3 regions of the Ectobacillus soli genome follow, and region 3 is predicted to be linked to each of the others. Evidence: riboswitches for the same ligand, from Rfam matches in the RefSeq annotation. Region 3 holds a riboswitch; each other region holds the start of a gene.
What was found. A riboswitch is a leader RNA that binds a small molecule or an ion and turns the genes downstream of it on or off. The one in region 3 is predicted to bind thiamine pyrophosphate.
Positions count from the first base shown of each region.

Region 1: linked by a shared signal. The riboswitch ahead of thiC (phosphomethylpyrimidine synthase ThiC) and the one ahead of tenA (thiaminase II) in region 3 are both predicted to bind thiamine pyrophosphate.
Region 2: linked by a shared signal. The riboswitch ahead of thiM (hydroxyethylthiazole kinase) and the one ahead of tenA (thiaminase II) in region 3 are both predicted to bind thiamine pyrophosphate.

Region 1 covers NZ_JBGJZM010000002.1:491,838-496,443, reverse strand. The annotation lists partial or broken gene ACAN53_RS14220 (sugar-binding domain-containing protein) at 1-139, shown strand, start outside; gene ACAN53_RS14215 (CAP domain-containing protein) at 298-1,023, shown strand; gene ACAN53_RS14210 (H-type small acid-soluble spore protein) at 1,144-1,320, opposite strand; TPP riboswitch at 1,507-1,619, shown strand; gene thiC (phosphomethylpyrimidine synthase ThiC) at 1,780-3,543, shown strand; gene fumC (class II fumarate hydratase) at 4,077-4,606, shown strand, end outside.
Region 2 covers NZ_JBGJZM010000003.1:114,785-119,390, forward strand. The annotation lists gene ilvA (threonine ammonia-lyase) at 1-1,154, shown strand, start outside; gene glnA (type I glutamate--ammonia ligase) at 1,361-2,722, shown strand; TPP riboswitch at 2,879-2,988, shown strand; gene thiM (hydroxyethylthiazole kinase) at 3,056-3,853, shown strand; gene thiD (bifunctional hydroxymethylpyrimidine kinase/phosphomethylpyrimidine kinase) at 3,866-4,606, shown strand, end outside.
Region 3 covers NZ_JBGJZM010000001.1:2,327,153-2,331,758, reverse strand. The annotation lists gene ACAN53_RS11780 (DUF3965 domain-containing protein) at 1-823, shown strand, start outside; gene ACAN53_RS11775 (hypothetical protein) at 914-1,231, opposite strand; gene ACAN53_RS11770 (SH3 domain-containing protein) at 1,273-2,385, opposite strand; TPP riboswitch at 2,763-2,871, shown strand; TPP riboswitch at 2,925-3,027, shown strand; gene tenA (thiaminase II) at 3,118-3,807, shown strand; gene ACAN53_RS11760 (ABC transporter ATP-binding protein) at 3,782-4,543, shown strand; gene ACAN53_RS11755 (ABC transporter permease) at 4,540-4,606, shown strand, end outside.

The sequences.
Region 1 (4,606 bases), on a different contig from region 3:
ACGGACGCGTTATTCCATTGGTGTTGCAGAATCCCTTAAAAAAGTATCAGGAATGATCGGAGCGCTCCGCGGCGGTTATATGAATGTGTTTGTAACTACAGGAGAGGCAGCCAAATGCATTTTGGAACAGACAGAGTAACACCTTGTTTTCTCTTCTATTATTTCCCCATTCCTGTAGGCTATTCTTTGATTGATTTGCATACATCATTTCCAATTTAGGAGCCACTTACCTAGAATCTCTTCTTCGCTATAGCAAATAATAAAAGTGAAAATAGTTCACGATGAAGGAGGGATTTAGTGAGGAGTTTTTGTTTTTTTTCAAAAATTGCGGTTCTTTCTATTTTTGTACTTGGGGTAAGTGGCTGTGGATATAATGCAAACACTGGAATGAACAATGCAGCCGACAATCGACAAAATATGCCTAGAAATGAGTTGGCACGTCCAGGTATTGATGGTGATAATGTACCAAAGCATGAATACATGCGCTCTAACACAGGTGGAGGATATATAACACCAGTTCCAGTTGCCTATTCTCCTCAAAGTGGTTCGAATACAGGATTATGTCCATGTCAAAATCAAGGAAATGCTATAGCACCAAAAGCACCAACGCCGAGCCAGACACCACCGACACCTTCTAATGCTGCAGTTGATAGTATGGAGGCGAAGGTTGTTCAATTAACAAATGATCAGCGACGTAAAAATGGACTTCCTGATCTTCAACTGGATACTACATTGGCCAGTATGGCTCAAGAGAAATCAAATGACATGCTTAATAAAAATTACTTTTCGCATACCAGCCCAACGTATGGGTCACCTTTTGATATGATGAAAATATTTGGGATTACGTATTCTCATGCTGGTGAAAATCTTGCAAAAGGACAACGCTCCGCAGAGGAAGTTGTACAAGCTTGGATGAACAGCACAGGTCACCGTGCTAACATTTTAAATGTGAACTACACAAAGATTGGTGTTGGTCATTCGTCAAGTCAAGACTATTGGTCACAAGAATTCATTGGGAAGTAAACCACTCACTGTCTTTGCGGATTTAAATATGGAAATGTAGAGTTAAATTATTAATCATTTAAAGATCAGTAACGTATAGAGAAGGACCATTCTACGATAGTAGAATGGTCCTTTTGCTATTTAGTGCTCTACCAAGCTGCTTACCGGGACACTTTGCTCTGCATCTGGCTCATGTAGAGGATAGATCCGAGCCATGGAATTATCATTTACTTCCTGGATATAAACGGGAATTCCATCAAAGGTAACGTTTGCCATAATGGGTGAAGATGCAATCTGTTTTGCTCGTTGATTGTTCAAACTTGTTGCCTCCTTGTATATCGGATATAGAAATCAGTCTAGTTTTTGAGGTTTAGTATGGATGTATACGTAGAACAACTTTTTCCTTATGTTAAAAAGTTATTCATATTGTTTATGTTGAAAATACTATTTCCTTTTTCTGAAAATTATGATATGTTTTACATGCAAACTTAATAGTAATACGTAAAGCTCTACTAGGGGTGCCCAATTGCTTGGACTGAGAAAAGAATGCGTAAATTCTTTGACCCTTTGAACCTGATCTGGATCATACCAGCGTAGGGAAGTAGTACGAAGGCGTCTTCTTTTGTTCAGCACGCCACTACTTTTTGACGATGAATCAGGTTCTGTGTATACAGAACCTTATTTTATTGTCTTTCCTTTACTTGATTGCCACTCAATCAAGCGGAGAAACTATGCTGTAGCTCCTAGGTCACAAAGCCATTTTAAGGAGGAAGTTACATGCAGAAGCAAGATGTAAACGTAGAATTAAAATCACAGTTTATGGGAAGTAAGAAAGTGTACGTGGAAGGTTCCAGAGGAGATATTCAAGTTCCTATGAGGGAAATTGAGTTAAGCCAGACGGTTACGTCCTTCGGGGAAGAAGAAAATGCTCCTGTTCGTGTATATGATACGAGCGGTCCTTACACAGACATAGATTGTGATGTTGACATTAGAAAAGGACTTCCGAAATTACGCAAACAATGGATTTTGGAACGTAATGATGTACAGACGTGTGCAGGGAGAGAAATCAAACCTGTAGATAACGGATACACAGAAGATGATATTCGTGCAAATCTTGAATGGTTTCCAAATCGAACGACAGCACCGCTACGGGCAAAAGAAGGGCAAAATGTAACGCAAATGCATTACGCAAAGCAAGGCGTGATTACCTCTGAAATGGAGTACATTGCGATTCGTGAAAATATGGATCCGGAGTTTGTTCGGGATGAGGTAGCAAAGGGACGAGCCATTATACCAGCAAATATTAATCACCCAGAAAGTGAGCCAATGATTATTGGACGTAATTTTCTAGTCAAAATAAATGCGAACATTGGGAATTCTGCTGTTAGTTCCTCAATCGAGCAAGAGGTTGAGAAAATGACGTGGGCTACAAGATGGGGCGCAGATACGATTATGGATCTATCAACAGGTAAAAATATTCATACAACGAGAGAGTGGATTGTTCGCAATGCTCCTGTTCCGGTTGGTACAGTACCTATTTATCAGGCACTTGAAAAAGTAAATGGCGTAGCAGAGGATTTAACATGGGATGTATACCGAGATACATTAATTGAACAGGCGGAACAAGGCGTCGATTACTTTACGATTCATGCTGGGGTTTTGTTACGCTATGTTCCGTTAACTGCAAAACGCACAACAGGGATTGTATCCCGCGGTGGTTCCATTTTGGCACAGTGGTGTCTAGCGCATCATCAAGAAAACTTCCTATACACACATTTTGAAGAAATATGTGAAATCTTAAAACAATACGATATTTCTGTTTCACTTGGAGATGGATTACGACCAGGATCATTAGCTGATGCCAATGATGAAGCACAATTTGCTGAGCTTGAAACGTTAGGAGAGTTAACGAAAATCGCATGGAAGCATGATGTACAGGTTATGATTGAAGGTCCAGGTCATGTGCCCATGCATAAGATTAAAGAAAATATGGATAAGCAGCTTGAAATCTGTCAAGAAGCACCGTTTTATACATTAGGACCGTTAACAACTGATATCGCACCAGGATATGACCACATTACATCAGCCATCGGCGCTGCAATGATTGGTTGGTTTGGAACAGCAATGCTTTGTTACGTAACGCCAAAAGAGCATCTCGGATTGCCAAATAAAGATGATGTTCGGGAAGGCGTCATTACTTACAAAATTGCTGCTCATGCTGCTGATTTAGCAAAGGGACATCCGGGTGCTATGGACCGAGACAATGCTTTATCGAAAGCACGCTTTGAATTTCGATGGAACGATCAATTTAACTTATCCCTCGATCCAGAACGTGCAAGAGAATACCATGACGAAACGCTTCCAGCTGAAGGAGCAAAAACAGCTCATTTTTGCTCCATGTGCGGACCAAAGTTTTGCTCGATGAGAATTTCTCATGACATTCGAGGAATGGATTGGGAAGGTTCTGAGGGGGAAGCAGAAGAAGGAATGAAACAAAAAGCAAAGGAATTTGTTAGCGATGGATCAAAAATTTATCGATAACAGTAGTTTGAAAGAAATACAGAAAATAAAAAGAGAAATAGAAATCATGCAAAATAGCATTCGTGATATGCAAGAAAAAGTCCATACCATGCAGGAGAACTGTAATCATATATTTATGGAAACTTCTATTATGAGGGTATGCCAGAAATGCGGTTTTTCTGAAAGTATGTATTATTGAGGCAATCTGTTACTAAATGTAGCCACCTTTTCTTAGAAAAGGTGGCTATTTATTTTCTTCATTTCTCCCGTGCGAATTCTACCTAATCTTATATAGTTCAGCAACTTCCCATGAATTGAAAACTCAATACACCTTTGGCTTTTATGGAGTAAGAGAAATAAATTCGATTATTTAACATTACATTATAATAGTTCCAAAGATTGTGTGGAACAATAATCCTATTTGGAACCTGTTATGTAAAATCATACGATCCTTATGGATGGACCGGTTAATCATGATGGGTAGGAAAGGCGGAATCCTGTTGAAATACAATGAAGATAAGGAAAGAAATATTATAAATCATGATGTAGGCGATTTGGTAGAAGGAGGAACATACCGCATTGAGGCTGATTCAATGGGTAAGGTGATGGTGCCAGCAGACCACTTGTGGGGTGCACAAACTGAACGGTCATTGCTTCACTTTTCTATAGGTGATGACCGTATGCCAAAGGCGGTGTACCGAGCTTATGGATATGTGAAGAAAGCTGCAGCCATTGTCAATTCTAATTCAGGTAATCTACAGTCAGAGGAGGCAGAACTCATTATTCAAGTTGCTGATGAGGTGATAACAGGTCAACTTGATAATGAATTTCCATTGTATGTATGGCAGACTGGTTCGGGTACACAGACGAATATGAATGTGAACGAGGTGATTGCAAACCGTGCAATCCAGTTGGCAGGTGGAACTTTAGGGACGAAAGATCCTATCCACCCAAATGATCATGTAAATATGTCGCAATCTTCAAACGATACGTTTCAGACTGCAATGCATATTGCGACGGTGCTAGAATTTGTTAATCACCTTATTCCAAATGTAGAAGCTCTCATTGACACGATGTGGGATAA
Region 2 (4,606 bases), on a different contig from region 3:
ATACTACACCTATTGATTATTCCAAAACATTCAGTCAGATTTCAAACAATGATGTGTACATAAAACTTGAAAATTTACAAAAAACAGGATCATTTAAAGTGCGAGGGTCCTTTAATAAATTAATGTCGATACCGAAAGAAAAGCTACAAAGGGGCATTATTGCAGCTTCAGCAGGAAATCATGCCCAAGGGGTTGCTTATTCTAGCAGTATATTACATGTTCCTTGTACAATCGTCATGCCAAAAGGAGCCTCATTAAGTAAAATACAAGCAACAAGGCAGTATGGAGCAGATGTCATTCTTCACGGAGATTCGGTAGATGAAGCACTTTCATATGCAAAGGAACTACAGAAACAAACGGGATATGTCTTTATTCACCCGTTTGATGATGAGGCGGTAATTGCTGGTCAGGGAACGCTAGGTTTAGAGTTAATGCAACAAATTCCAGATATAGACGCAGTTTTCTGTCCAGTAGGTGGAGGTGGTCTTATCGCAGGAGTTGCTCTTGCGGTTAAAGAACTTAATCCTAGCATTCAAGTATTTGGGGTACAAACAATGGCATGCCCGAGTATGAAACAATCGTTACTTGCCAATAAGGTGGTATCTGTGAAGATGTCGCCAACAATGGCAGATGGTATTGCTGTGAAACGGCCAGGCGATATAACCTTTGAACTTATTAGAAGGTATGTAGATGATATTGTATGTGTTGATGAAATGGAAATTGCACGGTCCATGCTACTATTAATGGAACGTAACAAGCTTCTTGTAGAGGGGGCAGGAGCGAGTTCGCTTGCAGCCTTGCTTTATCACAAAACATCGCTCACAGAAAAAAAGGTAGTTGCGATTTTAAGTGGGGGAAATGTAGATATAAATTTTGTATCGCGAATTATAGAGTATGGTATGGCAGAGGCAGGTCGATTTGTTCAATTCTCTACAATGATTCGCGACAAGCCTGGAGAATTGGAGAAAATATTACAAGTTATCGCAGCAATGGAGGGAAACGTTTTAGAAGTTACTCATCAACGTATCGGAAGACATGTTCTACCAGGGTATGCTGAATTACAAATTTCGTTGGAAACAAATGATAAAAAGCATATTAAAAAAATTATGGGTCAATTAGAAAAGGAAGGATTAGCTACTAAATTCATACAATAAATCAAAACGAAAGAACAAGAAAAGCCCATGTTCTTTCGTTTTTTTGCTGTTTTTGAAAACGGATTCAAGTAAGTTATGATATAATGGACAACAAATACCGAAGATTCTGAAAAAATTTTAAATAAATGTATTGTAAAATATAAAATAGATAGTCTATAATAAAATCATGTTAGATAATATAACGGGAAAACGGGAGGTTTCATATCATGACACAGCTATATGTAACTGGAACTACTGAAGGTTCTATTGTTGATGAAATTAAAGAAATCATTGAATCGAAGAGCGTTGAGCTTCTTCATTTGCAATTTGTAGATATGGAAGGGATTTTAAAACAAGTAACCGTAACAGTTGAACAATTAGATGATGTAGTAGAAGGTAAGGTTATGTTTGATGGTTCTTCTATTGCAGGTTTCTCTCCAATTAATCGTTCAGATTTATATTTAGAACCAGATTTAACTACATTTGCAGTTCTTCCTTGGTCTGTAGAAGAAGGATATGCTGAAGCTCGTTTTATCTGTAGTGCGAAAAACCCAGATGGTACTTCATTTGATGGTGACACTCGTAACGTACTACAACGTACGGTCGACAAGGCTGCTGAAAAAGGATATACAATTTCTGTCGGACCTGAACTAGAATTCTTCTTATTTAAAACAGACGATAATGGTAAAGCAACTACTATTACACAAGATAACGGTGATTATTTCGAAACGTCTCCTAAAGACCTTGGTGCACGCGTTCGTTTAGAAATTTTCCGTGCACTAAAAGCTATGGGCTTCACTATTGAAGCTTCTCACCATGAAGTGGCAATTGGCCAACATGAAATTGGCTTCAAATATGCAGATGTACTAGGTGCAGCTGATAAAGCAACAACATATAAATGGGTTGTTAAAACAATTGCAAGCCAATTTGGCTTACATGCTACGTTTATGCCAAAACCGGTATTTGGTATTAATGGTTCTGGAATGCACGTTAACATGTCTTTCTTTAAAGACGGAGAAAATGCATTCTTTGATCCAAGTGATGAAGCACAATTATCAAAAGATGCATATGCATTTATCGCAGGTGTATTAACAAATGTAAAGAGCTTTGTAGCCGTAACAAATCCACTAGTAAACTCTTACAAACGTCTTGTACCTGGTTATGAAGCACCTTGCTACATTGCATGGTCAGCATCTAACCGTTCTGCTTTAATTCGTATCCCTGCTAAACGCGGCGTAGCTACTCGTGTTGAACTTCGTTGCCCAGATCCATCTGCAAATCCATATCTTGCATATGCAGTAGTTGCAGCTGCCGGCCTAGACGGAATTGAAAAAGGTTTAACAGCTCCAGCAGCAATTGATGCAGATATCTTCCACATGAGCACTGAAAAACGTGAAGAACTTGGTATTGATAATTTACCAGGAAGCTTAGAAGGTGCGATTGCAGCACTTGAAGCTGGTGATATTGGTAAAGCAACTCTAGGTGAACACGTATACAACGAATACGTAGCAGCTAAAAAAGCTGAGTGGGATAGCTACAGAACTTCTGTACACACTTGGGAACTTGAACAATATCAAGAAAAATTCTAATAGTACTAGAATTAGAAGGACGTCCTGCTTGCAGGGCGTCCTTCTTCTATAATCACAGAATCATATTTTCTTGAATTTTTCTGAACATGCGAGTAAAATTTACTAGAAAGTTAGAAAATGAGTTATTATCGTGTTCCTTGTGATTCGGGAATGAAGGAAAATAGATTCGGGAGCCTATGGAAGTAGGCTGAGAGTACGACTATTCTGTCGTAGACCGCTTGAACCTGTTGGATAATGCCAGCGTAGGGATTGTGAATTGAACCTATTCAAAACACTTTGCATACGCAGAGTGTTTTTTACGTTGGTAAAAAAGTGTAGAAGGGATGAAGAAGAATGGATGTAGCAAAAATAGCAATGATTCTAACCAAAGTACGTGAGGTAAATCCACTCGTACACAATATTACGAATATCGTAGTGGCAAACTTTTCTGCAAATGGTCTACTTGCACTCGGAGCATCTCCGTTTATGGCAGATGCAAAAGAAGAGGTTGCAGATATTGCAAGAATGGCGGGTAGTATTGTTTTAAATATGGGAACAATCAATGCAAATATGGTGGAAGTTATGCTAATGGCCGGGAAGGCAGCAAATGAAGCGAATACACCTGTTATTTTCGATCCAGTTGGCGCAGGAGCAACGCCGTACCGCACAGAAACAGCACGACTTCTAGCAAAAGAACTAGACCTTGCCGTTATACGCGGAAATGCAGCCGAAATCGCAAATGTAATTGGAGAGAAATGGGAGATTAAAGGCGTTGACGCCGGAGAAGGCGATTTAAATATTGTGGAATTAGCAGAAAAGGCTGCGAAGCAATTGCATACAACGGTTGCGATTACTGGTAAACTAGATGTTGTGTCGAATGGTACAGAAACGTATACTATTGAAAATGGACACTCAATCTTAACAAAAGTAACAGGAACGGGTTGCTTACTTACTGCTGTTGTTGGAGCATTTGCAGCAGTGGAACAAGATTATGTTGCAGCAGCGATTGCAGCTCTTACTAGTTATGAGGTAGCAGCTGAGTTGGCGCTAGCTAAATCAGGGGAAGTTCCTGGAAGCTTTCAAATTGAATTTCTAAATCAGTTGGCTCTTGTTGAACCGGCTGACGTGATAAAATACGGTAACATTAAGTAAGGAGGATGCCAAATGGTATACAGAGCATTAACCATTGCAGGGTCTGATAGCGGCGGCGGTGCTGGAATACAAGCGGATTTAAAGACATTTCAGGAGTTAAAGGTATTCGGAATGTCTGCTATAACAGCTGTAACAGCACAAAATACACTTGGTGTGCAAGGAGTATATCCAATGTTGCCATCTGCAGTAGCTGAGCAGATTGAATCGGTTGCAAGTGATATTGGAGTCGATGCTGTAAAAACGGGGATGTTGTTCGATAGCAGCATTATTCATACTGTTGCAGAGAAGATTCGTAAGTTTGGCTGGGAGCAGGTTGTTGTTGATCCAGTTATGATTGCAAAAGGGGGAGCCCCATTATTGCAGCAAGAAGCGATGAAGGCACTAAAGGAAGAATTGTTGCCGCTTGCAAAGGTAGTCACACCAAATATCCCCGAAGCCGAGGCAATAACGGGAATAACAATCAATACGATGGAAGAGCGTCAGCTAGCCGCAAGAAAGCTCTTTGAGTTGGGTGTAAAGTATGTTGTCATCAAGGGCGGACACGATGATATAGAAGATGAAGCGATTGATTTACTATTCGATGGTACTTCGTTTACCTACTTTACAAGTAAGAAGATCGAGACAAAGCACACGCACGGTACAGGATGTACATTCGCGGCGGCAGTTGCTGCAAGTCTTGCACAAGGTAAAACGGTTGAGGAAGCCGTCCAAGTAGCAAAGGATTTCATTCAGGCTGCCATAGAAAAAAATCTT
Region 3 (4,606 bases):
GGAACAACAAATTCTTCCTTTTATTTTTAATTCATTAGAAATAGAGGTATGGGATGACTTTACGAAAGCAACTGCATGGAATTATATAATTGTAAAACAAAAAGCTCTCCGTTTAGAAGAGTGTGATTATGCGATATGGGAAAAAATAAAATATGATTTAAGTTGGATTCCTTCCTGCCCGCACTTAGCATCAGAAAAAGAAATAATAGAATGTAAACTACTTTTTTTATGTCGAGAAGCACGTGACATGGATACTAATAAGTTTGAAGAATTATCAATGGAACTTGCTATTTATTGTAATTCTACAATTTCAAATCTATATACATATAATCTCGTCGAAACTTATAAACGATGTATAAGCTATTTAGAAGACCATACAGAAAATCGGATGATTATAGCTTGTCACTATGCGATACTAGCTCAGTTAGCAGAATTTTTTTATGATCCCTATCAATTTATTATGGATGATTATGTGGCAGTTATGAGAGATATGATGGCTCATTTAAATTTCTCATTATATGAAAAATATAAAGAATTTATAGGAACATTACTATCCTATATTTCATTTTATCAATTGATTCGGGTACCACAACAAACAGATTATTTTCAGGAAATGTTAACTATGAGTAGAGGAATTCCTTATAAGGAGGATTTGCTTCGTGAATATGTCTTTTCACAAGTAACGGATAAAACAAACGGTTTTTTAAACACATTTTATTATAATAATTGTCAAAGTATTATTGAAGAAATTATTGCCTACTGGTGCACAGATGAGCAAAGAAATATACTTCAAGTTACTTATCATATGTACGGTACAATCTAAAATATAAAAGTAAAAACTCATCCAATTTGGATGAGTTTTTATATATAAGATAAAGGTTCGAATTGAAGTTTTTGTAATCATCGACTTGTCTTATCCCCGGGTCGTCTCCACAATTGAAGATTGATTTGGAATGATAAGTAGTATGGCTATAAAGAAAACTGCAAACATAGAGGACATATGCAGTCCATTTTCTTTAATAGCTACAATGCCGACTGCAATTATATATGATAATTTGTATGTAATGGATAACCAAGATGCAAGTTTTAATTGAAGCCATTCCATAAAAATTTCACACGATACAAATGAGACTAAGATAATTAAAAAAGCAAGACTTGCATTAAAGATAAACAGACAGCAAATAAGTCCGAATAAGGATAATAATTCTAAAAATATAGGTATATCTTTCATTCAAACGAACCTCCGAATAGGCTTTGTATAAATGCCTACTTTTAATGTTGCAAATAAGGAAGAGGATTAATGGCATTTGATTTTGCGAAATTCCATTCTCCTTTGTGAAGCTCGAAGTGTAAATGCTGTCCTGTAGCTTCTCCGGTGCTTCCCATGTAACCTAGAACTTGACCTTGGCTGACCGTATCACCTTCGCTTACATAGCGATTTTTCATATGAGCATATACGGTTGTGTAAAGTTGTCCATTAATGTGATGAGTAAGGAATACAACATTACCATAGCTTGTAGAATAATAGGAACGGCTGACCGTACCGGAAGCTGCGGCAAGAATTTGGATATTTCCTGGCGCTGCAATATCGACACCATAGTGCATGCTACCCCATCTTGGACCGAAATCACTCGTAACAATTCCACCAGAAGCAGGCCAATGTAAGATAGAAGAAGCTTGTGATGTGGAAGTAGAACTAGAAGTAGCTACATTCTGTGAAGTAGAAAGATAATCTTTAGAAACATATCCATCATTTCCGTTGTAACGAACTTTATACCAACTTCCGGATTGACCAGTTACTTCTACTTTTTGACCACTTGATAATACATCAATAATGTTATAGTTTGTTCCAGGTCCTGTTCTGAAACGTAAACTATCTGCATTTACATAAAATGTAGAAGTTGATTGAACAGAAGATGAAGTGGAAGAATTAGAGGAAGCGAGAAAAGCTTTGCTTACATAGGCAGCCTGATTGTTATATGTAATTTTGCACCAGCCATTATTTTCAGACTCTACTGTAACTTCATCCCCATTACCTAACATTCCTATAATAGAAGAACTGGTACTTGCGCCGCTACGAACACGTAGTGAATCTGCTGTTACTTTGTATTTGGAAGAAGAAACTGTAACATAATCTTTGCTTACATAAGCAACTTGATTGTTGTATTGAATTTTGTACCAATTACCGCTTTCTCCTAGAATGGTAACGCTGCTTTGATTTGGTAAGGCACCAATTACGCTATCATTTGTACTAGGACCGGTTCGAACATTTAAATAGGTTGCATTTACAGTTCCAGCAGTATTACTGCTTGCTTGTACAGAATCTACAATGAATGGTAAAGCAGCTAGTGCAACGGATGAAACGAAAAGAGTTCTAGCGTTCATAGCAATTCCTCCTATTATAATAATAATTGCATATAGAGCTATATATAAAAATGAGGTAGTTATAAATTAAAATGACTATCATCTATATATATTATTCTATTAATTTAATGATTTTTCAATATATTTATAATAGTTTTTGTTATTTTTAACATTTATCTGTTATTGTTTATAAAAATAACAAAAAAATATCATAAAAATGTAACAAAGTACTATTGACAGTTCGCAATCAAGAACGAATCGTATAATAGTACTTAAAAAACTAGATGATTTGATAAGATGGTGAACGAAATACCTGTTATTTTTTCCAACTATTGTTCTTACAAGGTAAAACAGTTGCAGGAAAAGCAACGTAATGTTACAATAAGTTCACAATTTAATGAGATTGCTAGGGGAGCTGGTGTTGCCGGCTGAGAGGAGACCTTAAGTCCATGACCCTTTTTACCTGATCTAGATAATTCTAGCGGAGGAAAGCAAACGGACGATGAAATTAATGCCCACTTTCCTGTCGTGAATAATTGGGCTTTTTTATTTGTGTATATCTTTTTCACTAGGGGTGCGAAATGAGCTGAGAGAGGCGACTGCCTTAACCCTTATGAACCTGATCTAGGTAATGCTAGCGAAGGGAAGTGATGTATGACGATGAATAGTATCCATTGTTTACAGCCGCTTCTTTATGAGAAGCGGCTTTTTGTATGCCAAGCAGAGTTATTAAATAGAGAGAGGGATTTTTTCGTGAAATTTTGTGATGAACTATATGAGAGATCAAAGCCAGTATGGAAAGTAATTTATGAACATCCGTTTGTTACGGGTATTGGTGACGGTACACTCGATCGTAGTAAATTCCAATTTTATATCATCCAAGATTATTTGTACTTGCTAGATTATGCGAAGGTATATGCTCTAGGAGTTGTAAAAGCAACAGACCCAACTGTTATGGGGAAATTTGCAAAGCAAATTGACTCTATTTTAAATGGTGAGATGAACTTGCATAGGCAATATGCACAGCGTCTTGGAATCAATCTACAGGAGTTAGATGAGGCGAAGTCTGCATCTATGAATTTAGCGTATACCCATTATATGCTTTCCGTATCTCAAAGCGGGACGCTTGCAGAGTTGGTTGCATCCTTACTTCCTTGTATGTGGAGCTATTGGGAAATAGGAAAGCGCTTAAGTGCAATTGCTGGTAGTGTAGATCATCCGTTTTATGGGGAGTGGATTCGCGGCTACAGCTCAAGTGAGTACGGGGAACTTTGCATTTGGATGATTGATTTGCTAAATGAAATCGCGGAAGGTAAAAGTAAACAAGAGCTGCTTCGTTTAGAAGAGATATTTATCAATACAAGTCGTTTTGAATATTTGTTCTGGGATATGGCGTACCGTAAGGAGATGTGGGGATTTGCAGAACATCATTCGCTTTCATAACGTTTCGTTTGCGTATGACGGAGAAAAACAGAATATACTCCAAGATTTGGATTTTCAGATTGAACAGGGTGAATTTATAAGTATTATCGGACCGAGTGGATGTGGGAAAAGTACTATTTTTAGGCTACTTACAGGACTTGAAGAGACAAATAAAGGAAGTATCACAATCCAAGATGTTACGGTTAGTCGCGGAAGCCGTGCAGTTGGTTATATGCCCCAATCTGATTTGTTGCTGCCGTGGCGAAGTATTTTAGAAAATGCAGCCATCTCGCTTGAATGCCAAGGAATGAAGAAAAAGAAAGCACAAGAAAAAGTAATCGAATATTTAGAGAAGTTTGGATTGCAAGGCTATGAAAACAAATACCCAAAGGATTTGTCAGGTGGAATGCGGCAACGTGTATCCTTTCTTCGTACATTTTTAACAGGAAACAACATTCTCCTGCTCGATGAACCGTTCAGCGCATTAGATGCAATCACGAAATTAAGCTTACAGGAATGGTTATATGAGCAATGGATGAAATGGAACAAAACGATAGTATTTATTACGCATGATGTGGAGGAAGCGTTGTTTCTATCACAGCGAATATTTGTTGTAACAGAGAAGCCAATCTCAACCATGCAAGCGTTCAATGTTCCTTTACCAAAAGAACGATGCAGACAAGATATAAATCGACCCGAAATTTTACAATTGAAAGAAACATTACTTGGTATGCTACAAGGCAAGGTGAAACAATGAAAAAGCTAAATTACTATTTTCCTTCTATTCTTGTTGTAACTATTTTTTTAATTGTATGGGAAA